3 regions of the Shewanella sp. S23-S33 genome follow, and region 3 is predicted to be linked to each of the others. Evidence: predicted binding sites of a transcription regulator. Region 3 holds the regulator's gene; each other region holds the start of a gene.
What was found. The regulator MetJ, encoded in region 3, represses methionine synthesis genes. The targets are predictions, from matches to a motif close to TAGACGTCTAGACGTCTA.
Positions count from the first base shown of each region.

Region 1 (9,923 bases), on a different contig from region 3:
ACCTAAGGCCACAATCGCCACCTCAGGTTTGTTGATAATAGGCGTCGCCACTGTGCCACCTAAGGCGCCAATGTTCGATATGGAAATCGTGCCGTCTTTCAGATCCGCTGGCGCCACGCGGCCGCTGCGGGCTGCTTGGGTCAGGCGGGTGATTTCTGCCGCCACTTCTAAAATGCTCTTATCCTGCACATCTTTGATGTTGGGCACCAAGAGACCGACTTTAGAATCCACCGCCATGCCGATATTGTGACGTGCCTTGTAAGTTAGTTCAGTGCAATCCGCATTCACTTGACTGTTCATCACAGGGAACTGACTTAACGCGAGCGACATTGACTTCATAAAGAAAGGCATCATGGTCAACTTCACTTCATCTGACGAATACTTAACCTTCATGCTTTCACGCAGTGCAACTAAGTCTGTTAAATCAAACTCTTCGCAATAGGTAAAGTGCGGAATGCTCGATACAGATTCCACCATCATGCGTGCCATCACAGCTTTTACGCCGCGAATCGGCTCAACCGTGTCAGCGCGTTGAGTCACTGTAGATGTTGGAACTTGGGTTTGAGATGTTTGAGTCGCTTGAACTGACGCCTCTTTTACCTGAGTCGCACTTGATGCAGAAACATTGCTCGCGCCTTGTTGGAAGCGAGTGATGTCTTCCTTATACACACGGCCGTGCTTTCCTGTGCCAGGTACTTGGCTCAAATCGATATCTAACGACCGCGCCATGCGACGAACTGCGGGGCTGGCTAAGGCTTTACCTTGGCGAGCAGGTTCTGTATTCACAATCTGCGCTGCAGGTGCGGCATTGGCCACAGTATCTGTATTTATTGTCGCCGCAGGTACATAAGCCGTCTGTTCAACTTCAATGGCAAATAAAGGCGCATGTACTTTAGCTAGCTGACCTTTGCGATAATGCAGTTTGGCAATTTTACCCGCTTTAATGGCAGGAATTTGCACCAGCGCTTTATCTGTCATCACGTCGGCAATCGGTTGATCTTCCTCAACCCAATCACCTTCACTCACCAACCATTCAACTAGCTCACATTCAACAATTCCTTCGCCGATATCAGGTAGTAAGAATTCTTCAATGCTGACAGATGAATGAGATGACGTGGTCGCGTTTGTTACTGCCACTGGCTCAGCAGCTTTTGCGATTGTCGCAGCTGCAGCCGCAACAGATTCTTCGCCCGCGATTTCAACGGCATCTTCAATTTGTACGGCATAAAGCGGCGCATGCACTTTCGCAATATCGCCCTTCGCGTAATACAACTTAGTGACCACGCCCGCAAAAGGCGCAGGGATTTGCACTAAGGCTTTGTCTGTCATGACATCGGCAATCGGCTGATCTTCAACGACAGTGTCGCCTTCTTTGACAAGCCATTCAACCAACTCACACTCCACAACACCTTCGCCAATATCCGGCAAAATAAAATCTTTAATCATACCGGACTCCTAGAAGGTCACTGATGCTTTGATGGCTTCAAACGTTTTGAATGCATCTGGCATGTATTCTTTTTCATGAATGAGTGGGTACGGGGTATCTAAACCACAAACGCGGCTGATGGGTGACTCTAGATACAAGAAGCATTCTTGCTGAATCGTCGCCGCTATCTCACCAGCAAAACCACCGGTTAATGGCGCTTCATGGTTAACCAGTAAACGTCCGGTCTTTTTGACTGAATCGGCAACGGTATCGATATCCCAGGGTGACAAGGTGCGTAAATCGATAACTTCACAGGAGATCCCTTCTTTAGCGGCCATGTCGGCGGCTTTTTCAAGAATTTCCATTTGCGCGCCCCACGCCACTAAGGTGATGTCTTTACCTTCGCGAACCACTTCAGCCTTACCCAGTTCAATTTCATAATCGCCCGCGGGCACTTCGCCAACCGATGCACGATATAAACGCTTAGGCTCAAAGAAGATCACCGGATTTTTGTCACGGATTGACGCCAACAGCAGGCCTTTGGCTTGCTCAGGGTTGCGTGGCACCACCACTTTTAACCCCGGCGTCTGGGTAAAATAGGCTTCAGGTGATTGCGAGTGATAATGGCCGCCCGCGATGCCGCCGCCATAGGGCGTACGGAACACTAATCCACCGACATCGAACTCATTACCACTACGGTAACGGAATTTAGCTGACTCGTTGACGATTTGATCAAACGCCGGAAAGATATAATCGGCGAATTGAATTTCAGCCACGGCGGTCATGCCATTTGAGGCTAAACCATTGGCAAAACCGGCAATACCTTGCTCTGTCAGCGGCGTATTAAAGCAGCGAGCGCGACCGAATTTTTCTTGAAGACCGGAGGTGGCGCGAAATACCCCGCCAAAGTGGCCCACATCTTCACCAAAAACCACCATGCGTTCATCGGCTTGCATGGCAATCGACAAGGCCTCATTGACGGCCTGTAACATATTCATTTCAGCCACAGCTTATAGTCTCCCTGCACTTTTTGGATAGGCTTGCGGATATTTCTTGATATGTTCTTTAAGATCGGCAAGTTGCTTTTTCAGCACTGGCGTCGGCTTGTCGTACACATCTTCAATAATTTCATCCAGCATAGGCACAGGAATTTTTTCAGCCACTTTTACCGCAGCCAATACTTCTTCACGATATTTCTCATGCAGTTTCACATCATCCGCTTCAGCCAACCAACCTTTGTTGATAAGCCATAATTTGAAGCGTTTAACCGGATCGTGTTGCTGCCACTTGGCTTCTTCATCTTTCGAGCGATAACCAGAGGGATCGTCTGAAGAAGAGTGCGCGCCGAGACGGTAAGTCATGGCTTCAATCAGCACAGGCGCATTATGCTCAATCGCATAGGCACGGGCTTGCTGGGTTGCCGCTAACACGGCCAACATGTCATTGCCGTCTACACGAATGGTGTGCATGCCATAACCCACACCGCGGCTGGCAATACCGTTTCCAGCAAACTGCTCTTCAGTGGGGGTAGAAATCGCGTAGCCATTGTTACGACAGAAGAAAATCACTGGGCATTTCAGTACCGCGGCCATGTTTAGGCCAGCATGAAAATCCCCTTCCGATGCAGCGCCTTCGCCAAAATAACAAACCGCGACTTTGCGCTTACCTTGCATTTTTAAGCTGTAGCCCACACCAGTCGCCTGCGGGATTTGCGTGGCTAACGGTGAAGAAATCGTTTGATAATGCAATGCCGCACTGCCGTAATGGATTGGCATTTGGCGACCTTTACCAAGATCTTTCTCGTTACTGAACATCTGATTCATAAACTGTTCAGTGGTAAAGCCGCGATAACGCAGCGCCGCATGCTCACGATATTGTGCGAGGATCACATCTTCTTGATCGAGTGCGGCCACACTGCCAACAATCGCCGCTTCTTCACCCGTACAGGTCATGTAGAAGCTGATGCGTCCTTGACGCTGGGCGCCAAGCATACGTTCATCAAGTACCCGAGTGAATACACAGGTATCGTAAATTTTAGTGGCTAAGGTTTCATCTATCACAGGCAAAACCGCGGTTTCATAAGTGGTGCCGTCGGCTTGTAGAATTCGAAGGATAGGAATGTGTAGCGATGCCTTATCCAAGAAGCCGACACGGTGCACTGTATCAGTGTTGAGTGTTGCTTTGCTCATATTGTGCTCTTGTTATCTCATTACGCATCAAAGCGTTTTGATGCGTCTGTTTATACGAATATGCCCGACGAACATTACGTTAACGTAAACTACCTATCAACCATTGGCATAGCTCAAACCACAAGTTATCCCTGCCACGCATGTATATATTGCTTTACAAGCCTAACGCACGTCCGCATTCACCGCAGGGATCAGGCAAATCACAGTGCGATTGCCAATAGGCACTTTGGCATTAGGGAACACGACAGACTCAAACTCGTGCTCCACTTTAATTTCTTGCCCACCTTCCCGCGCTAAAACAAAGCCCTTCGGGAAAGATCTGAAGTTTTCGACATCAGTTGCGAAGGTAAATTCAAAATCATCGAAATGTTTATTGATGACGCGGCACACTTGGTACAAGTTAACCTTATCGGCATCAAATGCATCCAGCTCCAACGGCTTAGCGGTGATCAAGCGCATGAACATTTCATGGGTGGCGATAAAACGCGTCATGTCGTTCTGCCCCATGGGATACACTTTGCCAAGTTCAATGGTAAAGGCATCGGCGCTGTAGCGTTCAGAGGAAAAATAGCTGAAGGTCGTGGTCGGTTCGTGGTGGAAAAGTACTGTATCGACGCCGCTTGCGGCTAAAAACATAATTTGCTCGCCGCTAAAGGCGCGCCCTGGACGATAGGGATAGATAGCGAACTTTTCATGCTTCGAGGCGCGCATCGCCGTGTGCAGATCATAATGAATGCGCTGACGTCCATCGGCAACCACCGTAGTATAAAAACGATCGACATAGGCTTCGAGTTTTTTCGCGCGTACTCGCTCAGGGTTCACTACCCCTGGTGGATTAGAATGCTCACCACTAAACAGACGATTCATGTTTTCGTCAATAATCCGCGTGCCGTTATTAATCGCTAATGGGTTCCCAATGAGAAATAAAGTGCGCTGCTTTGCGATGATCTTTTGCTGTAAAAGTTGTTTAATTAAGCTATTGCAGAGTTCAATGGGGGCGGTCTCGTTACCGTGAACACCGCAAGAAAGCACGACATCTTTTCCTTCATTCTGGGTTGGCTCAAAAACGATAACGCCGGTATCCCACACTTCCACTTGAGTATGATCGCCTAAGTTAAATGAAAATTCGCCATCGAACTGTTCAGGATGGGCTAAGGTGAGCGCTAAAAAATCCTTTGAATCTAACAGAGCTTGTAACACAGAATTCTCCTTATAATGATGTGTAACAGTATTGGCGCAATAGCATAAGTACAGGCAGTAATAACCACTTAAGCATTTATCTCACCGCGGTTAGTCTCACTCGCACCTAAAAAACGGCTTCAATACTAACACATGTTTTTAGTGCTGTTCTCAGACATTTATTGCCGTAGGACCCAGTTTTAAGCGGAATGACATTCAACTAAGCTGATTGTTAAATTCTTAGGACATTCCCTAAGAATTTCCCATGATAAATATTCCAGCTTGAGGCTTGCTTTTGCACTCAAGTTTTATCACAATCCTTAGCCATCTAGACTTCTATTGGATTTAATTATGGCGTTAGCAACCTTTGGTGCCGGCTGTTTCTGGGGCGTAGAGTATTTTTTTAGACAAGTGAACGGCGTATCGAATGCCACCTGCGGCTATATGGGCGGCAATAATGCGGCGACAACCTATGAAGAAGTCAAAAAAGGCAAAACGGGCCATGCCGAAGTGGTGCAAGTGGAATTCGATCCCGCCCTTGTCAGTTATGAAGACTTGCTCGATGTATTTTGGAAAAACCACAATCCAACGAGTCTGAACATGCAAGGCGGAGATATTGGCACTCAATATCGCAGCACCATTTTCTTCCACGACCGCGAGCAAAAAGCGGCCGCAGAAGCCTCAAAGTTAGCTTTTGCCCGCTCGGGCCGTTGGGGATTACGCCATATCGTCACTGAAATAGTGCCACTTCAACAGTTCCATGTGGCTGAGGAATATCATCAAAATTACATCGATAAGAATAACTTACCGAGTTGTCATATCGAGTACTAAATACGGTCAAATCAGCATGAGATCAACTATTCACAGCTGAATTAGACACAAACAAAAACGCACTCAAATCTGAGTGCGTTTGTTTTTTGATACTTTATAAACCTACTACTGCATTAAGCGTTTAGCGCCTTATCAATTAATGCCTGCGCATCTTTGATGATCTCAGCCAAATGCTGCTCACTGATAAAACTTTCGCCGTAGATTTTAAATAACGCTTCAGTGCCCGATGGACGCGCCGCAAACCACCCATTAGCAGTGGTAACTTTGATGCCGCCAATCGCCGCATTATTGCCTGGCGCATGGGTTAACACGTTTTCGATTGTCTCACCTGCAAGCACAGTGGCATTTAAGGTATCGGCATTGAGCAAAGCAAACTTGGCTTTGTTTTCAAGACTGATTGGGCTATCGATACGCTTATAGAAACTTTGGCCAAATTGTTTTACTAACTCTTGGTGACGCTGACCTGGGGTTTTACCTGTCACCGCAAGAATTTCTGCCGCAAGTAACCCTAGAATAAAACCGTCTTTATCCGTACACCAAGTAGAGCCATCACGGCGTAAAAATGCCGCGCCAGCACTCTCTTCACCGCCAAAGGCGATTGTGGCTTCGGCTAAACCGTCGACAAACCACTTAAAGCCCACTGGCACTTCGAGTAACGTTTTGCCGTGGAAAGCACAGATTTTATCGATAAGCGCACTCGATACTAAGGTTTTACCTATGGCTAAGGTATCGCTCCAATCTGGTCTGTGTGTCAGTAAATAATCAATAGCGACCGCAAGATAATGATTCGGATCCATCAAACCCGTACCAGGGCAAACTATGCCGTGACGGTCATAATCGGGATCATTACCAAGGCATAAATCAAAGGATTCTTTATGGGCGAGTAACCCGGCCATCGCGTAGGGAGATGAGCAATCCATGCGGATTTTGCCGTCTTTATCCAGCGGCATAAAGCTAAAGCTTGGATCAACCTTATCATTGACTAAGGTGATATCGAGCCCATAACGCGCGGCAATCGGTGCCCAATAGAAAATCCCTGAACCACCGAGCGGGTCAACTCCGATACGCAGCTTAGCGTTGGCAATCGCCTGCATGTCGATAACATTTTCTAAATCAGCCACATAGGGCGTGATCAAATCAATGGCGTTGACATAGCCTGATGCCAGCGCTTTGGCATACGCTAATTTTTGCACGCCAACTAATGCTTGGCGCAGGTAATCATTAGCTCGCGATTCAATCCAAGCCGTGATATTTCCTTCGGCTGGTCCGCCATGGGGTGGATTGTATTTGATCCCGCCATCTTGAGGCGGATTGTGGGAAGGCGTGATAATCAAACCATCAGAAAGAGACGCACCTGTGATATTTGCTTCGCGATTGGCGCAAATCACCCCATGGGACACCACTGGTGTTGGCGTGAAACCATCATTCTGCTGGATGTGCACTGTGACTTTATTTGCCGCCAGCACTTCAATGGCCGATAAATAAGCAGCGTAGGATAACGCATGAGTGTCAATCCCGAGGATCAACGGCCCATTGATATTCACCGATTGGCGATAATCCACCACAGCTTGGGTAATCGCCCAAATGTGTTGTTGGTTAAAACTGCCATTGAAGGCGCAGCCTCTGTGCCCAGAAGTGCCAAAGGTAACGCGTTGTTGTACGTCATCCATATTTGGCGTGATGCTGTAATAATGGCTCATCAGTTTTGGAATATTGACCAGATCCGTCTGATTAGCGATTTGTCCTGCCCTTTGATGTATTGCCACCTATGGCTCTCCTGCACTCAATTACAATTAGAAAAAGTAGAAAAATGTCGTACTAACTTGGCTCACCCGCGGATTAAACGCGCTCGGCGATGCCCGCAGCTACTGTCGCATCACAACCAAATTGCACTAAAACTTCCGATAAAATAGTGCGTTTCTTGGCGGTATTGTTGTTACTCGTTACCCAGAAACCACTTGCACCAATTTCTTTTGGGTTAGCCGAAGCACTCGCTTCGAGCAGTTGCTCCTTAGAGCGAGCAAAATACAAACGATCGCGCCCTTGGATCTGCAGAATTTGTGAGAATTGCTCTGGGGCTAATTGATACAAACTTTCGAGCAAAAACAGAAAACGACCTACTGCGCCTTTTTGCTGCGATAACTGATGTTCATCGACTAAGCGACTAAAATCATTCACTGCTGGCACTGTTTGCGCCGCGACGGGCTGAATAGGTTCAGCTTCAAGGCTCGGTTGGCTAATCGCCAAAGGCTGAGGTTGTTCGACCGCATCGACGGACAGGCCGAGTAATCGACGAAGAATGTCAGAGGCGCTCTCACCAATTCGTTCTGTTTTGCTGGCAATATGACGATAGAGCTCTTCATCTACTTCGATATATTTCATAACCTTAATTATCCTTTGTTATTCGACAGGCTTAACCGAAAAAAGTGTACCACAGCGATCGGGGCAGATCATTGCGATCTGTTACCAGTGTATCTATCTCTATCAATCTGATAAAGCGCCATTATTCTAAAAGTGCGGGAAATAGCACAGCAAACTAGCAGTTAATCGACAATTGCCGAAAAAGCACACAAGTTACTGGCCGCCCCCACTATAGAAATGGCAACTGACTTGTCAAGCCAACGGCATTAAGGGCACAATTCGCGTCACGCTAAGCTAAAAATCTCCAACAGGAATCACCATGAACTTTGTTTCCACAGGCCAAGGACCCGCAGTGCTCTTGATCCACGGCTTGTTCGGTAATCTAGATAACCTCAAAGGCCTAGGGCAAGTATTAGAAAGCCAGTATCAAGTTATTCGTGTCGATGTGCCCAATCATGGTTTAAGTGAACATTGGGATCAAATGGACTACCCTCACCTGGCCACTTCAATGATCAGCTTGCTCGACGAACTGGCTATTGAACGCGCCCATATTGTGGGTCACTCTATGGGCGGTAAAATCGCCATGGCGACGGCGTTAGCCTTTCCAGAGCGCATTATCAGCATGGTGGCAGCCGATATCGCACCCGTCGCCTATGAGCCAAGACACGACACAGTGTTTGCGGCATTAGAAAGCCTGCCCTTAGAAGGCCATACCGACAGACGCTTTGCCCTAAACCACTTAATTGACAATGGTATTGACGAAGCGACGGCACAATTTTTACTCAAAAATCTACAACGCACTGATACTGGCTTTCGTTGGAAAATGAACTTAAGTGGCCTAAAGGCTTGTTATCCTAATATTATTGGCTGGCAAAATCAGACGCCAAATCCAGTACAAAGCTATGCTGGACCAACTCTGTTTATTCGCGGCGGCGACTCAAATTATGTCACTAGTGAGCACAGAAGCGCTATCATGGCGCAATTCCCCGCGGCACAGGCAAAAACACTTGAAGGATGTGGTCATTGGTTGCATGCGCAAAAACCCGTCATTTTTAACCGGATCGTGTCTGAATTTATTGACAAACATTCAATGTAAATCAGCAGCAAACTCGACCGAAAGCATATGGCAGCCGCCATCTTGTTGTGATATATTCGCGCCTCTTTTGGCCTTAGAACACTCTCAAGGACTAAGAAAGTATGTTATCTCAGTACATGGAACAAATTGAAACCATCGGCCTGAACCTGTTTTTTGCCTCGATATTTTTCTTTATCGGCATGGCCATCCACGATGTGCTTAAACAAGGTAACGTGCCAAAATTTGGTCGATTTATTGTTTGGTTAGTGTTATTTCTCGGCTGCGCCGGGTTTATTGTAAAAGGTATTATCCAGATCACTTGGGAAGGCTCAGGGATCGGTTAACAATAAGAACATGGCAAAAGAAGCGACAGACAGAACCACTATTGACCTTTTTGCCAACGAAAAGCGCCGGGGCCGACCACGTAGCAATCCTTTGTCCCGTAGCCAACAGCTTAAGGTCAACAAACGCAATCAAATCCAGCGCGATAAAGCCAACGGATTAAAGCGAATAGAGTTAAAGGTGTCACAAGATTTGTATGACGCCTTGAATGAGCAGGCATTGGCCAGTAACATCAGCCGTAGCCAGTTAATCGAATTAATTCTTCAGCAACAAGTTGAGTGCTGAACGAGTACCAGCAAGATTAACCTAATAAGTGAACTAGACATTAAAGGATAGACAATGGCAACTGTAGGTCTTTTTTTCGGTAGCGACACAGGTAACACCGAAGCTGTAGCCAAGATGATCCAGAAAAAACTGGGTAAAAAAATGGTTGAGGTGAAAGATATCGCCAAAAGTACCAAAGAACAGATTGCAGAGTATGACTTGCTGCTGTTCGGCATCCCGACCTGGTATTACGGTG
Region 1 is NZ_JBHFFD010000025.1:35,731-45,653, reverse strand. Features, by position in the region: partial or broken gene ACHA99_RS08510 (dihydrolipoyllysine-residue acetyltransferase) at 1-1,446, opposite strand, end outside; gene ACHA99_RS08505 (alpha-ketoacid dehydrogenase subunit beta) at 1,456-2,433, opposite strand; gene ACHA99_RS08500 (thiamine pyrophosphate-dependent dehydrogenase E1 component subunit alpha) at 2,437-3,615, opposite strand; gene astE (succinylglutamate desuccinylase) at 3,778-4,815, opposite strand; gene msrA (peptide-methionine (S)-S-oxide reductase MsrA) at 5,146-5,625, shown strand; gene pgm (phosphoglucomutase (alpha-D-glucose-1,6-bisphosphate-dependent)) at 5,739-7,391, opposite strand; gene seqA (replication initiation negative regulator SeqA) at 7,465-8,007, opposite strand; gene ACHA99_RS08475 (alpha/beta fold hydrolase) at 8,306-9,082, shown strand; gene ACHA99_RS08470 (DUF2788 domain-containing protein) at 9,184-9,405, shown strand; gene ybfE (LexA regulated protein) at 9,416-9,688, shown strand; gene fldA (flavodoxin FldA) at 9,743-9,923, shown strand, end outside.
Region 1: msrA (peptide-methionine (S)-S-oxide reductase MsrA) is a predicted target of MetJ. The motif match lies at 5,116-5,133, and genes of this name have one in related genera.

Region 2 (9,923 bases), on a different contig from region 3:
GATATGACAGAGCTTAAATTGCTCTCCGATGAACTGTTACTTGCCAAAGAGCAAGCCGATGCCGCCAGTAAAGCCAAGGGTGACTTCTTGGCGAATATGTCCCACGAAATACGCACCCCAATGAATGCCATTATCGGTATGTCGCAGCTGTGCTTGCAGACAGAGCTTGATCAAAAACAGAAAAATTATGTAGAGAAGATTGAGCGGGCATCGCAGTCACTACTATCAATTATCAATGATATTCTGGATTTCTCTAAGATTGAAGCGGGTAAGCTCGACATAGAATCTGTGCCATTTCAGCTCGATACTATGCTGGAAGACCTCAGCGATATGTTTTCTGAGAAAGCCGCCCACAAGCAGATTGAATTGTTATTTGCAGTCGCCCCTAACGTGCCGCGTTATTTATATGGTGATTCGCTGCGATTAGGGCAAGTGTTGATTAACTTGATGAATAACGCCATTAAGTTCACCGAGCGGGGTGAAGTATTACTGTCGTTAAATCTTGTTGAACAGCAAGATGATGATGTCGTGCTGCGTTTTAGCGTGCGTGACAGCGGCATAGGCTTAACTGAGCAGCAGCAAGCAAAATTATTTAAATCCTTTACCCAAGCGGATACTTCAACCACCCGAAAATACGGTGGTACAGGCTTAGGCTTGGCTATTTGCAAGCAACTCGTTGAACTCATGGGGGGCAATATTGGTGTCGAAAGTCAATTTGGTCATGGCAGCACCTTCTATTTCACTGTGAAGTTACAAATTTCCGAGGGCCAAAAATTAGTGCTTGAGCAAGAGCTTGAGGGCATGTCTGTGCTGGTGGTAGATGATAACGCGACCGCTAGGGACATAATGCGTACAACGCTCGAAAGTATGGGCTTTAGAGTCGATACGGTTCGTTCAGGTGAAGAAGCAATAAGCCGCTGCTTACTGCAGACCTATGAAGTGGCATTAATCGATTGGAAAATGCCCAATATGGACGGGTTAGAAACCGCCCGTCAGATCCAACTACAGGCTAAGTCTCAGCCTAAGATCTTGATGGTATCCGCCCATGCTAATCATGAATTTATCACTCAAATTGAGCAATTAGCACTGGCGGGGTACATCAGTAAACCCATCAGCGCCTCACGCATGCTCGATGGCATAATGAATGCGATTGGCCGTGAAGGCATATTGCCAGTGAGACGCCGCACTGAAGAGCTGGCGCCGCAGTTATTATTGCCACTTCAAGGGAAGCGTATCTTATTAGTGGAAGATAACGAGATGAATCTCGAAGTCGCCAGCGAGTTTTTAGAGCAAGTGGGGATTATTTTATCCATAGCGACCAATGGCCAAATTGCCTTAGATAAGCTATCCCAACAGCATTTCGATCTAGTTTTAATGGACTGCCAAATGCCGGTAATGGATGGTTATCAAGCCACTAAAGCGATAAGGAAAAGGCCTGAGTTGGCAAATTTACCTGTCGTCGCCATGACTGCTAATGCGATGGCCGGTGATAGAGATATGTGTCTTAGGGCAGGGATGAATGACCATATTGCCAAGCCCATAGAAGTGAATGTGCTCTATCAAACCCTATTGAAATACCTCGGATCTTCTTCTGGAATTTCTGCTGCGATAAGGGCGGAAGCCTCAACTCGGTTAACTTCGTCCAGCGCACAGGGTGAAGTCAGCAATGGCGCTGATCAAACGGTATTGCTCAAGTGGCCAGAACACCCTGAGTTGGATATCGATAGAGGTTTGCAACTGGTACAGCATTCGACGCGTCTTTATCAACGAATATTTGATCGTTTTGTGAGCAGTCAACGTAATGTCGTGGAGCAGGTTCGCAAAGCGATAGCGGCGAATCAAGTCGAAGATGCCGTGCGTATCGCCCACACCCTTAAAGGCTTAGCGGGTAATTTAAGTTCGGCAAAATTGGTGGAATTAGCGCGTTTGCTTGAGTTGCATTTAACAGAGAAAGCGCCTTATGAAGATGAATTGGTTCAAATTCAACCGCTAGTGGCCTCTATCTGCGATGCGATTGAACAGGCTAAGCCTGTGATAGTGAATCAAGCCGAGCCCCAAGCGGTGGACTTGCTATCAGATGAGGACTTGAGAGCCGCATTACGGGTCTTACGTCAGAATCTAGATGAAGCCGATGCCAGTGCTGTGGCAAAAATTGATGCGTTAAAGCCGAAGGTGAGTAGTGCAATGTGGCAAACATTAAGCCCCGCTTTATCTATGATTAACCAGTACCAGTTTGATGAGGCAATCGACTTAATTGACGATGTGATTACACAGTTAGGATAGAAAGCGGTAGCGCGAATTTATAATGCGTGACATTGAGTGGAGTTGTTAATGGAAAAAGCAACAATATTAGTCGTCGATGATACACCTGAGAATATTGATATTTTGATTGGTATTCTAGGTGATGATTACAAAGTCAAAGTGGCGATCGATGGGCCAAGGGCATTAGCGTTAGTGACAAAATCGCGGCCTGACTTGATTCTGCTCGATGTCATGATGCCTGGTATGAATGGCTATGAAGTCTGCAAGCTGCTAAAGCAAGAGCCGCTGACCAGCCATATTCCGGTGATCTTCGTGACCGCCTTATCTGAAATTGCTGATGAAGCCCAAGGTTTTGCATTGGGCGCGGTGGATTACATTACTAAGCCTGTCAGTGCGCCTGTCGTTAAAGCGCGAGTTAAAACGCATCTTGCGCTCTATGATCAAAAACGTCTACTCGAACAACAAGTTAAAGTTCGTACTCACGAATTAGAAGAAACCCGTTTCGAGATTATCCGTCGTCTTGGCCGTGCCGCTGAATACAAGGACAACGAGACGGGTCTACATGTTGTGCGTATGAGTCATTACGCCCGCATATTAGCGATAAAGCTCGGCTTACCGACAACCTTTTGTGACTTGATTTTTAATGCGGCGCCTATGCACGATATTGGTAAAATCGGTACACCCGATGCAGTGCTGAAAAAGCCAGGGAAACTTGATGCGCAGGAATGGGAAATTATGCAGCAGCACGCCGCCATAGGTGCAGAAATTATTGGTGAACATAGCGATCCGTTATTGCAAATGGCCCGTCGTATCGCCTTAACTCACCATGAGAAGTGGGATGGTTCAGGTTACCCCAATGGCTTGGTTGGCGAAGAAATCCCCCTTGAAGGGCGTATCACCGCGATTGCGGATGTGTTCGATGCGCTGACTTCGCAACGGCCTTATAAGCAGGCTTGGACGATTGAAGCGACTATGGAGCTATTTGAAAATCAAGCGGGAAAACATTTCGATCCTAAGCTGGTGGAGGAGTTCAAGCAAATCCTGCCAGAAGCAATTGCCATTCGAGATACTTATTTAGAAAATTGATGCTCGAAGTGCATTGACTAAGATAAAGGCGCCATTGGCGCCTTTATTCTGCTTCAATATTTTATACTAATCATATTAAATCAAAGTATTACGCTTCATCTAATGAGTAGGGCAGGGCTTGGATCGTTAAATGTGATTGTTCATCGTCGGCAAAACGCAGCTGAGTATCATTAGGCGTGTCATTAGGAAGTACGGCGGTTAACAAGACTTGATTGCCACGCTGTACAAACTCAATGATTTGACCGCCACGGCGAAAACTGTCTTCCATTGCGATTTCGAGGCCTGATGCTAGGGTGATTTGAAGACTAGTGTGACCGCGCAAAATATACAGGGCGCGTTTATTACCACCGCGATATTTCATGCGTGCTATGGTTTCTTGCCCCATGTAACAGCCCTTATTGAAGCTGATACCGTTAACCGCTTGTAGATTACACATCTGCGGTACGTACTGGCTGGCATGGCTGGCGGCAAGGTTGGGGTAACCTGCTGCAATCTCTAACGCTTGCCATGCATTTGCGTCAAATACACTCACTTCCGATTGCGCAACTAAAGCTGCTGCGGCATCTGGTGTTAATACTAAAATAAAACGTTCAGCGTCTTTTAAAATCGCACCATTTTCAATGAGTGTGAGCTCTTGCTGAATGTCGCCAAAATGTTTGTTTACGAATTGGCTTGCCTGTTCACCGGCAACCCCGAGCAGAGTCCACTCAGCGGATGCATTGCTTAAGGTGGCTTTACTAAACACGGCATATTTTTGTAACTGGGGTAAATCGATTTCGATGGCATCCTTTGGCATCAACATAAAGAGTGCCTCTTGAATGGCAAAGGTTCTGAAACTGGCCAGCATTTTACCTTTAGGATCGCAATGCGCGCCCCAGCGCCATTGATCCGTGGCCAATGAGCTGATATCTGTGGTCACTTGGCCATGGATAAAACTGCGGCCTTGTTCTCCAACGACTTTGATGAGGCCCAAATGAGATAAGTTGGCAAGCATAAGTGGAGGCAAGGTAGCGTCCAGATCCCAATGGGGCGTAGAAACTGAAATAGTCATAGCGAGATCCTGAAAATGAAGACGATGTGAGAGGCTAGATTGTAACGGAATTCCAGTTGGCTCAAAAGCATAAGGCGCACATATCTGTGAATGATCTGTGCGCCTTATTATGTGTGCTTTAGTCGATAGGCTTAAAGCGAGTGGAGTTTAAAGTTTAAAACAGCACGCGGGTACGTAATGTACCTTCAATGGCTTTGAGTTCAACTAAGGCTTCTTCCGCTTGAGTTGTGTCGACTTCCATCACGACATAACCAATTTCTGCAGTGGTCTGCAAATATTGGGCGGCGATGTTGATGCCTTTTTCCGAGAAGGCTTGGTTGATCTTGATCAACACGCCCGGACGGTTTTGGTGAATATGCAGCAAGCGTGAGGTGCCTTTATGCGTTGGTAATGACACTTCAGGGAAGTTAACCGCAGAAACGGTTGAGCCGTTGTCTGAGTATTTAGCGAGCTTACCCGCGACTTCGATACCAATGTTTTCTTGGGCTTCGGCCGTGCTACCGCCGACGTGCGGCGTGAGTAGAACATTGTCTAAACCGCGTAGAGGACTGATAAATTCATCGTCATTCGATTGTGGTTCAACGGGGAACACATCGATTGCGGCACCTGCGAGGTGACGTTCTTTTAACGCAACGGTTAAAGCTTCAATATCGACTACAGTACCGCGTGATGCGTTGATAAAGATGCTGCCCTTTTTCATTGCTGCAAACTCGGCAGCGCCTATCATGTCTTTTGTTTGTGGAGTTTCAGGGACATGTAAGCTTACTACATCAGCTTGTGCTAATAGGAGTTCCAACGAATGGACTTGTTGTGCGTTACCTAGTGGCAGTTTGTCTTCGATATCGAAGAACACGACGCGCATACCTAAGGTTTCCGCTAGAATGCCAAGCTGAGTACCAATATGGCCGTAACCAATCACACCTAAGGTTTTACCACGCACTTCATAGCTGCCCGCTGCGGTTTTCATCCAGCCGCCACGGTGAGCGATAGCGTTGCGTTCAGGGATACCCCGCATCAACATAATGATTTCGCCAATCACGAGTTCTGCAACACTGCGAGTGTTTGAGAAGGGAGCGTTAAATACTGGGATACCAAGGGATTCGGCGGTGGCAAGGTCGACTTGGTTGGTTCCAATACAGAAACATCCTATCGCGATTAACTTCTCGGCACGTTTCAGCACCTCAGCAGTTAATTGGGTACGCGAACGAAGTCCCACAAAATGCGCATCTTTAATGGACTCAAGTAAGGCTTCATCGCTTAAGGAAGCTTTGTGGTATTCGATATTGGTGTATCCCGCACGTTCAAATACATCGACCGCAGATTGGTGGACGCCTTCCAACAGCAGGATCTTGATCTTATCCTTGTCCAGCGAATGTTTCGCCATGATATGGGTACCCTCTAATTAATAGAAATGTTTCTTATGATATGCTCACAACCTTCACCCACCAAAGTAGCACTTTTTTTGCTCAGTGTGGAGGGCTAGATGGCTAAAGTTAATATTCTAAATTTAGAACAATATCGCATAAGAGGAAGAAACATTGAATAACAAAATCGCATGGTGCGGTATTTACCTCTCAGTTTTGGTGTGGTCGGCGATAAAACCCGCAGATCCTTTCACGTGGTGGCTCGAAGCCTTGCCTGCATTGATTGCTGTACCGATTTTATTCTTTACTCGCAAACGTTTTCCACTGACACCTTTAGTGTATTTTCTCGTCTTAATACACTGCTGTGTGTTGTTTGTAGGCGCTCATTATACTTACGCTGAAGTGCCGTTATTCGACACGATTGCCGATTGGATGGGTTCAGAACGTAATAATTACGATAAAGTGGGTCATTTTGCGCAAGGTTTTATCCCAGCCATGCTCGCCCGTGAAATTATGTTGCGTAATCAAGCTGTTAAACCTGGGGCTTGGTGTGCGTTTCTTGCCACTTGTTTTGTACTCGCTTTTTCGGCGTTTTATGAACTGATCGAATGGTGGGTTGCCGTGGCAACTGGCGAAGGGGCTGAAGCCTTTTTAGGGACTCAAGGCTATGTATGGGATACCCAATCTGACATGTTTCTTGCCCTCATTGGTGCAATTGTCGCGTTAGCTTTACTGTCTCGTTTTCAAGATAAACAAATCGCGAGACTCAAGCAGAGGATTTAGCGGCTAAAAGTGGGTGATGCTCTCTGTTCGAGTTGTAAGACTTTCTTCCCTGAAATATATGGTGTGAGTGTGATGACATTGAGTTGTCATACTTTAGTGTTGTTATTGTGTTTTCTTTGTGTTGCAACTTTGGGTTGATAACGTCATAGTTGGAAAGTATTAGGTGCTGGGCGTTGGCCAAGTAAAACGGTATTTTTGACTGTTATTCCATTTTATTGTGGTGAGTTAGTCGAACCTACTAGCATTAAACAGGGAATAGTACATTTGGGTGATGTTTTTCAATCGTTAACTAGTCAGAATTAACTAGGTTAATGGAATGTTGAAAAATCTAACTAAAAAGACGAGTCAAACATACCATTTTGCAATAGAGAATACTTTTCAGGGAGGAGAGTCATTGAGCACAATTAATGAATTGGTTTTTTTACACCAAATGGCCGCGCCATGTCATTTAGCGTTACTCGCTGAATCCATAGGTTTGAAAACGCGTATAGTAAAGCATGCGGCTGAACTGGATTTAGACAAGAGTCGCCGTAGTTTTTATCTGATCACCCAAAAAGGTTCAGCATTAGATAACAAAGGGATACCTCTGTTAGCTTCGCGATTAGTGTCACATTTTCCTGTGGCGCTGTATCAAGTTGAGCGTGACTCCTTAGACCAAGAATCTGCAATGTTACTCGGCATTCGAGGCATTTTATTTGCCGATCAACGTATGGATCTGATGTTAACGGGTTTACGTAAAATGGTGGCAGAGGAACTTTGGTACGATAGAACTTTGCTAAGCAAAATGTTCCGCCGTGTCGTACAAAAGTTAGAAGGTAATAATGAAATGCCCTCTGATACTGTGGCTATGCTGCAGATGCTGACATCCCGTGAACGCACTATCATTCAATTCGTATCGAGTGGTGCGAGAAATAAAGAAATCGCTCATAGGTTATGTATCAGCGAACATACAGTGAAGGCGCATATTTCTTCTATTTTCCGCAAGACACAGTCTCGTAATCGGGTTGAGCTTTTACGTTGGGCGCAAACCTATCAAACTCACTTTGAGCTGTGCAGTTAGTCAGTTAAAGATATTGGCCGTTAGCTTTTCGCTGTGAGTGGTTAATGTTAATGATTACTAGCATATCAACATAGAAAAGCGGGAATGTTTATTTAAACATTCCCGCTTTTTGTTTAACACCCTTTTTATAAACCACCACCAAAGAGTTTAGCTGTGGTGGTTTAACAGTATTGACTAGTATTGCACTACAGTGGCAACGTTCATATTGCCTGATTGGTTCACGTTGATGCTGTTGTTAGTGCCTGCTTGAGAACCTAACACTAAGTTGTCATTACCCGTTTGAGTGATTGACAGGCTGTTATTGTCACCGCTAACGCCAAATGAATTTGATGCAAATGAAGTGTCGTTATCGCCGCCTACCCAGTTACCGTTACCTGATTGAGTAATTTGCGCGGTGTTTTCATCACCTTCAATAATCAGGTCAATAACGTTAAGATCGCCACTTTGAAGTGCGCTGACATCGGCATTGTTGTTGCCAGCAACAGAAATCAATGTTTCGTTCTCAGCACCATCTTGCTCAACATCAACTTCGTTATCGCTACCCACGGCATCTACATAAGCAAAGTTCTCATCGCCTTCTTGGCTGACTTCAATGCTGTTATCTTCACCTTCAGCGAAGGCAACGATTTCGTTGTTATTGCCTTTAGAAGATAAATCGAAGTCATTATCTGCACCGTATGCACCAAAGGTTGCGAAGTTAGCATCGCCTTTTTGTTTCAAGTCAACGTCGTTGCTATCGCCCCATACTTGGAACTCTGCACCGTTGACATCGCCTTTTTGAGTGATAGTAATATCGTTATCATCACCTTGGATATCTGCCACTAAAGTATCACCGATAGTGTTGCCGCTGCCATTTTGGGTAATATCGACACTGTTGTCATCACCCGTAGTCATCGCAAGGTAAGCCGTGTTGCCGTTACCTTTTTGATCCATTGAAATATCGTTATCGCTGCCGGCCAGTGCGTAAACGAAGCCCACATGGTTATCACCTTTTTGGACCATGTCTACTGTGTTGTCATTACCTGCAATACCTTTCGCTGCGCCAAAGTTATTGTTACCCGCTTGATTAACAGAAACGTCGTTGTTGTTACCCACGTTAGCGGTTAAGTCGAGAGCGATTAAACCTGCTTGGTTGTTGTCACCGATTTGTGTGATTTTACCGTCGTTGTTGCTGCCTTCAACGCGAAAAACTGCAAAGTTTGCGTCGCCTTCTTGCTCAACAAACACGCTGTTTTCAGCGCCAGTGATTTCAACTTGGCTTTCGTTGACTTCGCCTAATTGGTTAACGAATACCGTGTTATCGTTGCCAGTAACATCGCTACTGCTTTGGTTAAAGAAACCATCTTGCGACACATTTACATTGTTGTTGTTACCTACAACATTTGCACTTGCCACATGCCAGTCAACTTGTTGCGTTATTTGGACCTTGTTATCAACACCCGTTGAATTAATAGCCGCTTCATGCCACACACCGTCTTGGATGACGGTTGCGGTTTGATCTCTACCTGTTTGTACAACCGCAGCGGCGTTAAGGCCACCCGTTTGTGAGACTAAAGTGTCTTGGGCTTGGCCTGACTGTACTACGCTAATTTCGCTCACTGTACTGGCAGCAAAAGCTTGACCGCTTAAACCTGTTGCAATGGCCAAAGCAATAAGTGATTTTTTAGCTTGTGATTTCATGTGACGCTCCCTGTTTAATATTGAGTTATTGAGATTGCAGCACCGTCCGCAATCTGTTGAATCGAAAAATTGCCGCTTCCTAGTTGGTTCAGTTGCACGAGATTGTCATTGCCAATTTGTGTCACTGAAGCCGTATTTTGACTGCCGACTTGCAGTAGTTGGACTTCATTGTTTGAACCAATCTGTGTGATTAGCGCATCGTTATCATTGCCCACTTGTGTTACATCGGCCTTGTTATCGCTGCCTGACTGGAACAGTAATCCTTGGTTGGCAGTGCCTTGTTGAACCAGCTCGATAAGGTTATCGCGACCGGAACGTTCCAGTAATGCCTGAAGGGTTACGGGTAACTCGTTGACATTCAGCTCTTGTGCTGAAGTCATACAACTACAGAGCAAGATCAGCGGCACCAAAAAGCGTATAGAGGTATTTGGCACGGGTGACTCCTTGCATCAAATATCTTGGGCTGCTTAAAGCAACTTGCACCCCAAATTCAGACCTGAAGATACGAGTCCCGTTAATATGTCGCAATTGGCCAAACGGGTATTTATTCTAGAAAGGATTAACGGAAGGTAAATGATGGTTGTATTTATATCGTATTGATTAAATAGATTTTATATTTTTATTGACGTGTTTTTAT
Region 2 is NZ_JBHFFD010000012.1:135,656-145,578, reverse strand. Features, by position in the region: gene ACHA99_RS03275 (PAS domain S-box protein) at 1-2,283, shown strand, start outside; gene ACHA99_RS03270 (two-component system response regulator) at 2,332-3,348, shown strand; gene ygfZ (tRNA-modifying protein YgfZ) at 3,437-4,399, opposite strand; gene serA (phosphoglycerate dehydrogenase) at 4,554-5,783, opposite strand; gene ACHA99_RS03255 (DUF2238 domain-containing protein) at 5,938-6,546, shown strand; gene ACHA99_RS03250 (LuxR C-terminal-related transcriptional regulator) at 6,941-7,606, shown strand; gene ACHA99_RS03245 (curlin) at 7,781-9,286, opposite strand; gene ACHA99_RS03240 (curlin) at 9,301-9,720, opposite strand.
Region 2: serA (phosphoglycerate dehydrogenase) is a predicted target of MetJ. The motif match lies at 5,872-5,889, and genes of this name have one in related genera.

Region 3 (9,923 bases):
AGGTGTTATGTCGTCACAGAAAGAAGTGCCACAGCTTACACAATCACAGCTTACACAATCACAGCTTGCGCCATCCCAACTCGCGCAAAGCGCGGCTTTGCAGGGCAATAGTTTTTTATCAAAACAGTTCAATGGTTTGTCGGAATTAGCCCAAGAGCTACAGGGCATAGAGTTTGAGGATTGCTGCTTTCAAGATTGCCATTTTAGCGAGAGCGTTTTTCGTAAATGTAAGTTTATCGATTGTCGCTTTGTACGCTGCAACTTAAGTTTAGTGAAAGTGCCCCAGTGTCAGTTCAGCGGGGTGGAGTTTGAAGAATGTAAGTTAGTCGGTATCGATTGGACGCGCGCCGCGTGGTCGCGTTTATCCTTTGCCACACCCTTTTCCTTTAAACAATCCATCTTAAATGATTGCTCATTTTTAGGTTTGTCCCTCGATGAAATTATCATCGAAGAGTGTAAGGCCCACGATGTCGATTTTCGCGAGGGCAGTTTTAATCAAGCCAATTTCACCTACACGGATTTTAGTCATAGTCTGTTTGGCCGAACTCAATTATTGGAGGCGGATTTCAGCGAGGCATCCAATTACGATATCGACATTTTTAACAATAAAATCAAAGGCGCTAAGTTTAGCCGCGACGAAGCGATTCGGCTGCTCAACTGCCTCGATATAGAATTAATGGATTAAGGATTGTGGTAGGTTTTTACTCAGCTTTTCACTCAGCATAGTGATGTTCATCCCACGAGTGTTATCGCAATTTACTGAAATATCTGTTTGTTTTTGAAGCCGCCATTTGTCCCATCTGGCGGCTTTTTCTGTCCGTTTTTTAAGACCTATTGATCTTATTCACGTATTTCAAGGTCAGTCCTAGGTTTTAGTTGCGGTAGATCACACCGAGCTTCCCTATGTGGTTTACCACAATACCCACCTACCTCTTTCGGGATAACAATCTCTGTGGATGAGCAGTGTATTCAGCGTATGCCGTGTATTTTGAAGATATGGTGACGCTGTTTTAACGCTTTATAACTAAAAAAGTAATCAAATCAGTGAGCAAACCTCTGCTCGATGGCGCCCAATGTGGCGACTGACGGGTGGGATGAGCGTGATGGAGGTAACCATGATTGAGCTTAATAGGCGAACCTTTTTAAAGGGAGCAGGAGCGAGCAGCGCCACGTGTGCGTTGGCCAGTCTGCTGCCGGGCAGCTTAGCGGCATTAGAGAATAAGCAGCTAAAGGGCATGGGCAAAGACATTGCCAGTATTTGTGAAATGTGTTCGACCCGTTGCCCGATTTCGGCGCGGGTGATTGAGGGCAAAAACGTCTTCATTAGTGGCAACAAGGCCGCTAAATCCTTTGGCGGTAAAGTGTGTGCCCGTGGCGGCGCAGGCCATAGTTTATTGTACGATCCACAGCGTATCGTTAAACCGTTAAAGCGGGTCGGTGAGCGCGGCGAAGGCAAATGGGCTGAGATCAGTTGGGATGAAGCTTATAAATTAATCGCTGAAAACCTCAATAAAATCAAAAAAGAACATGGCCCAGAAGCTGTGGCATTCTCGTCAAAATCTGGCTCACAAGAAAAGCATTTGTTTCACCTTGCGACCGCCTTTGGTAGTCCAAATACCTTTACTCACGCGTCGACTTGCCCTGGTGGTTATGAAATTGCCGCTAAGGCTATTTTTGGCACTAAGGTTAAACGTGATTTAAGTAATTCTAAATACATCATTAACTTCGGCCATAACCTGTACGAAGGCATCAATATGTCCGAAACCCGTGGCATGATGGCGGCGCAAATGGACAAAGGTGCCAAGCTGGTGGTGTTCGAGCCAAGATTCTCCATTGTGGCCGACAAGGCCGATGAATGGTATGCCATTCGCCCCGGAACAGACGTGGCCGTCGCCTTGGCGTTATGCCATGTATTGATTGAAGATAATCTTTACGACAAGGCATTTGTCGCGCGTTATGTGGAAGGCTTCGAAGCCTTTGCCGCCGAAGTGAAAGCCTATACCCCTGAATGGGCAGAAACCATCTCCGATGTGCCTGCCAAAGACATTCGTCGTATCGCCCACGAATATGCCGCTAAAGCGCCCCATGCTGTGGTCGATTTTGGTCACAGAGCCACCTTTACCACCGAAGAGTTTGAGATGCGCCGCGCCCTTTACGCCGCCAACGTCTTGATTGGTAACATCGAGCGTAAGGGCGGGATTTATATCGGCCAGAAACCCGGTGATTACAACAAGCTTGCCGGTGAAGCGGTGGCGCCCGTATTGGCAAAACCTGGCGTGAAAGACATGCCAAAACCAGCAGCGAAACGTATCGATCAGGTGGAAGAACAGTACGCCATGATGTGGACATCGGGCGGCGTTTACCAAACTATTCTCGATGCCACGTTAAGCGCTGTTCCTTACCAGTTACACGGCTGGGTGATGTCACGCACTAACCCAATGCAAACCATGACAGACAGAGCACGCGTTGTTGAAGCGATGAAAAAGCTCGACTTTATCGCCGTGTGTGATGTGTATATCAGCGAAACCGCCGCCTATGCGGACGTGATTTTACCTGAGTCAACTTATCTTGAACGTGATGAAGAAATTGCTGATAAGTCAGGTAAAAATCCGGCCTATTATGTGCGCCAACGGGTCGTTGAAACCTTAGGTGATACTAAGCCTTCTTGGCAGATCTTTAAGGATGTGGGTGTGGCTATGGGCCTTGGCGAGTTCTATCCATGGGAAAACATGGAAACCCTGCAAATGCTGCAGGTGAGCCGCGACACTGACCTGCTGCGCCGGATCAAAGACGAAGGTTTTGTGAGCTTCGGTAAGCCAATTATGTTGTGCGAGCCTAAGATGGTTACCGAGTTTATTAAGGCATACCCCAATGCGCGACCTGCCGATGAAGACGGCACTTACGCCAGTGCACTGACCTTTAAAACCCCTAGTGGCAAGATTGAACTCACTTCCGCGAAAGTCGAAGCCATGGCACCGGGCCGTGGGGTGATCAAGTTCCGCGAAGTGAATCTTAAAAAAGCAGATGAGCTGTACTTTATCCAAGGCAAAGTGGCGGTGCACACCAATGGCGCCACCCACAATGTGCCTATGCTCGCTAACCTGATGTCGGATAACGCAGTGTGGGTTCACCCTGTTACTGCGGGCAAGTTAGGGATCAGCAATGGCGACCCAATCCGCCTCACCAGCAGTGTTGGCACAGAAGAAGGCCATGCCTTAGTCACGCCGGGTATTCGCCAAGATACTGTGTTTGCTTACATGGGCTTTGGTTCTAAAAACAAAGAGTTGGTCAGAGCAACGGGCAAAGGTATCCACTGCGGTAACTTATTGCCGCACGTTACTGCTCCTGTGTGTGGCATGACAGTGCACACCACGGGCGTCACGCTGGCAAAGCGCTAATCGGAGGCTTAAATGAATAAACGATATGTAATGGTGCACGACGAGAATAAGTGCATCGGCTGCCAAGCTTGTAACGTGGCGTGTCGCAGTGAAAATGGCGTACCCGAAGGCGTAACTCGTCTGCAAGTGCGTGTGGAAGGCCCCTTTGGTGAGATGCCCAATCTGCATTTCAAATATCACAGGGTATCTTGCCAGCAATGTGAAGATGCACCCTGCGTTAAAGTGTGCCCAACAGGCGCGGCCTATGTGGGTGAAGACGGCATTATCTCTATCCATACCGAGAAGTGTGTCGGCTGTATGTACTGTGTGGCAGCGTGCCCTTATAAAGTGCGCTTTATGAACCCAGAAACCAAGGCGGCGGATAAGTGTAACTTCTGTAAAGACAGTCGTTTAGCACGGGGCGAAGAGCCAGCGTGTGTGACTGTGTGTCCAACCGATGCCTTAGTGTTTGGTGATGCTAATGATCCGCAGAGTGAAGTGGCCATCATGCTCAACACTAAAATCACTTACCAAGATAAAACCCATTTGGGCACAAAACCTAGGGTATATCGCGTTCCTACCAAAAGAGGGGGGATTTGATTATGAACAATACTTGGGGCGACATGGCGCAATATGATCCTGTCACTTGGCACTGGGTCATCGCCGTTTACCTGTTTATGGCGGGGTTATCCGCGGGCAGTTTATTGATTGGCATTGGTTTACGCTGGGCGAATAAGGAACTCAGCGCAGGAGCTGAAAGCAGCATTCTTAAGGCGGCAGCCATTATTGGGCCTGTAGCAATTAGCTTAGGTCTAGCTTGCTTAGTGTTTGACTTAACCAAACCATTCCACTTCTGGTTGATCTTAATTCACTATAACTTCCAGTCTGTGATGGCAATCGGGGTACTGGCGCTGCTGGCGTATTCTCCCTTAGCTTTTGCGTACGCCATTATTGTGCTGCGGGATGACTTACCAAAATGGGGGTTGGGTTTCCTAACACCTATCGCTAAGTTACTTATGCCATTTCGAAAGCTGATTGAAGTATTGTTGTTTGTCCTCGCCATTGGCGTAGGGGCTTACACTGGCTTCTTAATTTCGGCGATGAATGCTTATCCTATGCTCAACACTGCGGTACTGCCTGCGCTGTTTTTAGTGTCAGGTCTATCGGCGGGCGCTGCGGCAAATGCGGTACTGGCTTTGCTGATGTTTAAGACTGACAGCCACGACAAAACCTTAGTGAAGATGCACGGTTTAGAATTGCCTGTGATGGTGATTGAAATCCTGTTCCTGTTCATGCTGTTCTGCGCCTTGTACTTCAAGGGCGGCGCGGCGGCAGCGGCCTTAGCATCGTTAACTTCTGGGCTATGGGCAAGCGTGTTCTGGATAGGCGTTGTCGGTATAGGTTTTGGTATTCCATTGCTGTTTATGCTGCTACCCGCCGCGACTCGCCACACTAAGGGGGCGATGATCATGGTGGCTTGTGCGAGCTTAACGGGCGTACTCGCCTTAAGACACTTTATTGTGTACGCAGGGCAAAGCTATTTAAGCTGAGTGTAATCTGGCTTTACATATTGATAGATAAAGAAAAAGCACTGGCAATGTCAGTGCTTTTTTATTGTTTGAATCTTGAGAAGGTTTGCCAGTACAAGCAGGACGCTTATTGGGGTAATAACTCGATAACCGACTTCACCGTTAGCACTAAGGCGCTGATACTGCACAGGACTAACGTCGCCATCTTTGTCTTCTCTTTATCGACACGGCCCACTAATCGTCCTGCGACTAAGTAACCTAAAATCACTGAGGGGAGCAGCATCAACGACAGCCACAGATGTTTTAATTCTAATAAGCCAGTGATCGCTAAAATGACCAATGCAATCATGGAGCTAAAAATGAAGAAGGCCGACAGGGCAGCACGAAACTGCGAGGCATCTTTGCCTGCCAATAAAATCGCCATCGGCGGGCCACCAATCGCGGCGATATTGCCGAAGATCCCTGAAACCACGCCCGCACCGAAGAGGGTTTTCTTATTCACTGGCAGGCTGAATTTATACAGGCTGAGGATCACTGCGACAGTCACAATGGCGGCGATGGATAAACCGAGTATGGGTTGAGGCGCAAACAGCAATAAACTCGCGCCGATAAAACCGCCGGGCACGCGACCTAGGAGCGCATATTGCAAGCCATTGAATTCTAAGTGACCGCGTTCACGCACTAAGGTCAGCAGGGCGATGGAGAAACCCATAGCAATAACAGGCGCAGGTACAAGTTGTGGATCGACGATATACAGCAAAGGACTGGCGACAACCGCAAGCCCAAACCCAATAAGACTTTGGGTTAATGCGCCCAGAAACACGACCAGCGAGGCTAAGGCGAGTGTCTGTGGATCTATCATAGAAAACATAGGATTTCCTATATCCCAAACCACCTCAAGATGGTGAAATTTAAAGTTTGAAGTCGCTTGGGTATAAACAAAAAGGGATCGTTAACGATCCCTATTGATGAGCACTGTGATATGACTTTAAAAGCGACGAGTCGCTATTCCATGTCTTCCCACTCGATTCCCATTTGATCCATCAACAACTTGGCTTCTGCAGGAATGCTGTCTGGGTTATCTTTTGACAGATCTTCATCGTTGGGCAATGGCTGGCCAGTGTAGGCGTGCAAAAATGCCTCACACAACAGCTCGCTGTTGGTGGCGTGACGCAAATTATTGACCTGACGACGAGTACGTTCGTCCGTGAGGACCTTAAGCACTTTGAGCGGAATAGACACAGTAATTTTTTTTACTTGTTCATTCTTCTTGCCATGTTCAGCATAGGGGCTGATGTATTCCCCATTCCATTCAGTCATTGACTCACCTGTTATAACGCTAAATTCGGGGCAGATTTTAAACCCTTACAAAGAACAGTCAAATTATTGCTACTATTTCTTTGTGATTGCAAACAGATTTCTTTATGTTCAGACGTCTAAACGTCTTCACGCCTATTGACGATGGCGTTGGGCTTAGGTACATTTAGACGTCCAGACATCTCTATCAGTCTACCGAATTTAGGAGTCCCCCCATGGCAGAGCGTCAATTAGCCACACTGGCAGTGCGTCAGGGTATCGAAAGCGATACTCAATATGGCGCAGTTGTGCCACCGATTTATTTGTCGACTAATTACGCCTTCGATGGTCATAAAAATCCCCGCGAATTCGATTACAGTCGTTCAGGCAACCCAACGCGCTGCATTTTAGGCGAAGCATTAGCGCAATTAGAAAAGGGGGCGACTGGCATAGTGACATGCACTGGCATGGCGGCCATCACCTTAGTGACTACTTTGCTCGGCCCCGATGACCTATTGGTCGTGCCCCACGATTGTTACGGCGGTTCCTACCGTTTATTTACCAACTTGGCGAAGAAAGGCCAGTTTAAGCTCATTGTGGTCGACCAAACCGACAGCCAAGCGTTAGCCGGCGCCATTGCGCAGAATCCTAAGATGGTGTGGCTCGAAACCCCATCGAACCCGTTATTGCGTGTGGTGGATATCGAAGCCATTGCTAAGGCGAGCCATGGTGTCGGCGCGCTGGTGGTGGTCGATAACACTTTTTTATCGCCAATATTGCAACAACCCCTATTGTTAGGCGCGGATATCGTTATCCACTCCACCACTAAATATATCAATGGTCATAGCGATGTGGTCGGCGGCGCTGTGGTCGCCAAAGACGCGCAAATCGGCGAAAGCTTACATTGGTGGTCGAACACTCTAGGCTTAACGGGGTCGGCCTTCGACAGTTATCTGACCCTGCGCGGCCTACGTACCTTAGCTGTGCGTATTCGCGAGCATCAAACCAATGCCCAGCGTATTATTGAGGTATTAACGCAAAGCCCTGTGGTGAGCAAAGTCTATTATCCAGGTCTTGCGGATCACCCAGGTCACGCCATTGCGGCCAAGCAACAACAGGGCTTTGGCGCTATGCTGAGCTTTGAGCTCAAAGGCGGCGAGGCCGAAGTGGTGGCCTTTTTAGGTGCACTCAGCTTATTTAGTGTGGCGGAAAGTTTAGGTGGCGTCGAAAGTTTAGTGGCAGTGCCCGCCACTATGACCCACAGAGCCATGGAGCCGCAGGCGCGCTTCGAGGCTGGTATTAAGGACACCTTATTGCGTCTATCGGTGGGTATTGAAGATGCCGCCGATTTAGTTGCAGATATTCAAGCAGGATTAGCCGCCGTTGCGGCTTGTCAGTAGAGGAATAATAGATGGCACGTTGTCACTTACATAAATTTGGTGGCTCCAGTTTAGCGGATGCCGATTGTTATCGCCGAGTCGCCCATATCCTGTTAACCCACGGTCATAGTGATGATCTCGTGGTGGTCTCTGCGGCGGGTAAAAGCACGAATTTCCTGTATAAATTATTAGCGCTGCGTGATGCGGGTCAGCTATGGCAAGAAGAATTACAAGTGCTGATCAGCTACCAACAGGGGTTGATTGAGCAGTTGTTGTCGAATGAACAAGCCCGCGATCTGCGTGAGCGTTTGGCCACTGATAAAGCGCAACTCATCAGCTTGTTGTCCTTAGATGAGCGCAATGAATACCAAATCAACCATGTGGTGAGCTTTGGCGAACGTTGGTCGGCACGTTTAATGGCGGCGCTACTGCGCGAATCTGGCGTGGCGGCAAGCCATGTGGATGCCTGTTCAATTTTAGTGGCCGATGAAGCCGCTGTGCCACAAATTCGGGTACAAGAATCCCGCGCTAAAGTACAAGCCCTATTAGCCGCGCATCCCAATGAACGCTTAGTGATCACAGGTTTTATCTGCGCTAACGAGCGTGGCGATACCCTGTTACTTGGTCGTAATGGTTCAGATTTTAGCGCCAGCCTGATTGCTAGTCTCGCCGATATCGAGCGCGTGACCATTTGGACCGATGTGGAAGGGGTGTTCAACGCCGATCCTAATAAAATCAACGATGCCAAGTTACTGAAAAGCATGTCACTTGCCGAAGCCGATCGCCTAGCGCGTTTAGGCTCGCCAGTATTACATTCGCGCACTCTGCAGCCTTTGTTTAATACCGAAGTGAGTTTAGCGGTACGCTCAAGTTATGCATCCCACACCGACTTTACCTTGATCGCTCCCCACAGTTCGTCGGCGAGCGCACCTGTGGTGACTAACCTTAATGCTGTTGTGCTGTTCGGCTTTAAACTCACGGGTGAATTAACTCGTTTATTAGATCTATTGATCGCCGCGGGTTTAACGCCATTGGCCCATTGGACCTCTGCCCATCAAAGGGTTGAACTTGCCTATACCGCTGAGAATCAAAAACAAGTTCAAAGATTACTCGATGCCGAGGCAGAAGCATTAGGGATTAGTGATCAGCAGATCAACACAGATTTTGGTTTAGTCGCATTAGTAAGTGCCGACGCCGAACATTATCGTCGCAGTTTCGCCCGTTTACTGAGCCGTGATGCTAAACCTTTGTTCAGTGGCGATTTAAGTTTAGTGACGTTAGTGCCCCAGTCACAGGTGAATCTGTTAACCCAAAAAGTTCACCGTCGCTGCGCTGGCCCGCGTAAACGCATTGGCGTCCTGCTGCTCGGTGTGGGTAATATCGGTGAGGCTTGGATCGATCTGTTTAAGTCGGTTTCACCATCATTGGACCATGAACTCGAAGCCAGTGTTGAGTTAGTCGGTTTAGTCAGTTCGAGTAAAGCTTTGATTAAATCCACTGGGATTAATCTTGCTGCGTGGCAAACAGAGTTTAATACTGAAGCAACGCCTTGGCAGTATGAACATTTATTCGAGCAATTAGAACAAGTTAACTGCGATGAGCTGGTGGCCTTAGATATCAGTGCCAGCGCCAGTTTGACGCTGCAATATCCAGAGCTATTCGAGCGTGGCATCCATGTGGTGAGCGCGAATAAACTTGCGGGCTCGGGTCCACTGCCTTTCTATCGAGAGTTAAAGCAGCAACTGGGTAATCGTCGCTTATTTTGGCGCTATAACGCCAGCTGTGGCGCTGGTTTACCCATCCAACATGCGCTAAATGATCTGCGTAACAGCGGTGATAGCGTTGAAGCGGTGGGCGGGATTTTCTCTGGCACCTTATGTTGGTTATTTGAAAAATACGATACCAGCAAGCCATTTTCAGAATTAGTGATTGAAGCCAGAGGCTTAGGTATTACTGAACCCGATCCCCGCGACGATCTCTCCGGCCGTGATATGCAGCGTAAACTGCTTATCTTAGCCCGTGAGATTGGCCTTGAAATCGAGCTTGAAGATATTGAACTGCGTTCACTCGTGCCAGCCGCTTTGGCGGATATTCCCTTAGATCAATTTCTCACCCGCATTGCCGAGTTAGATGCCGATCTGTTGCAACAGTATGGTGCGGCGGCGGAGCAAAATAAGGTGCTCAGATATGTGGCATCCTTAGACAACAGCGGCCCAGAGCTCAAGGCCGAGGTGGGTTTGCAGTGGATTGATACCCATCACCCTTACGCCAACTTAACCCCTGGTGATAATGTGTTTGTGATCCGCAGTGTCTTCTACCAAGGTAATCCGCTGATCATCCGT
Region 3 is NZ_JBHFFD010000061.1:74,766-84,688, forward strand. Features, by position in the region: gene ACHA99_RS16360 (pentapeptide repeat-containing protein) at 8-685, shown strand; gene phsA (thiosulfate reductase PhsA) at 1,116-3,398, shown strand; gene ACHA99_RS16370 (4Fe-4S dicluster domain-containing protein) at 3,411-3,977, shown strand; gene nrfD (NrfD/PsrC family molybdoenzyme membrane anchor subunit) at 3,980-4,927, shown strand; gene ACHA99_RS16380 (sulfite exporter TauE/SafE family protein) at 5,034-5,777, opposite strand; gene metJ (met regulon transcriptional regulator MetJ) at 5,912-6,226, opposite strand; gene metB (cystathionine gamma-synthase) at 6,439-7,602, shown strand; gene ACHA99_RS16395 (bifunctional aspartate kinase/homoserine dehydrogenase II) at 7,614-9,923, shown strand, end outside.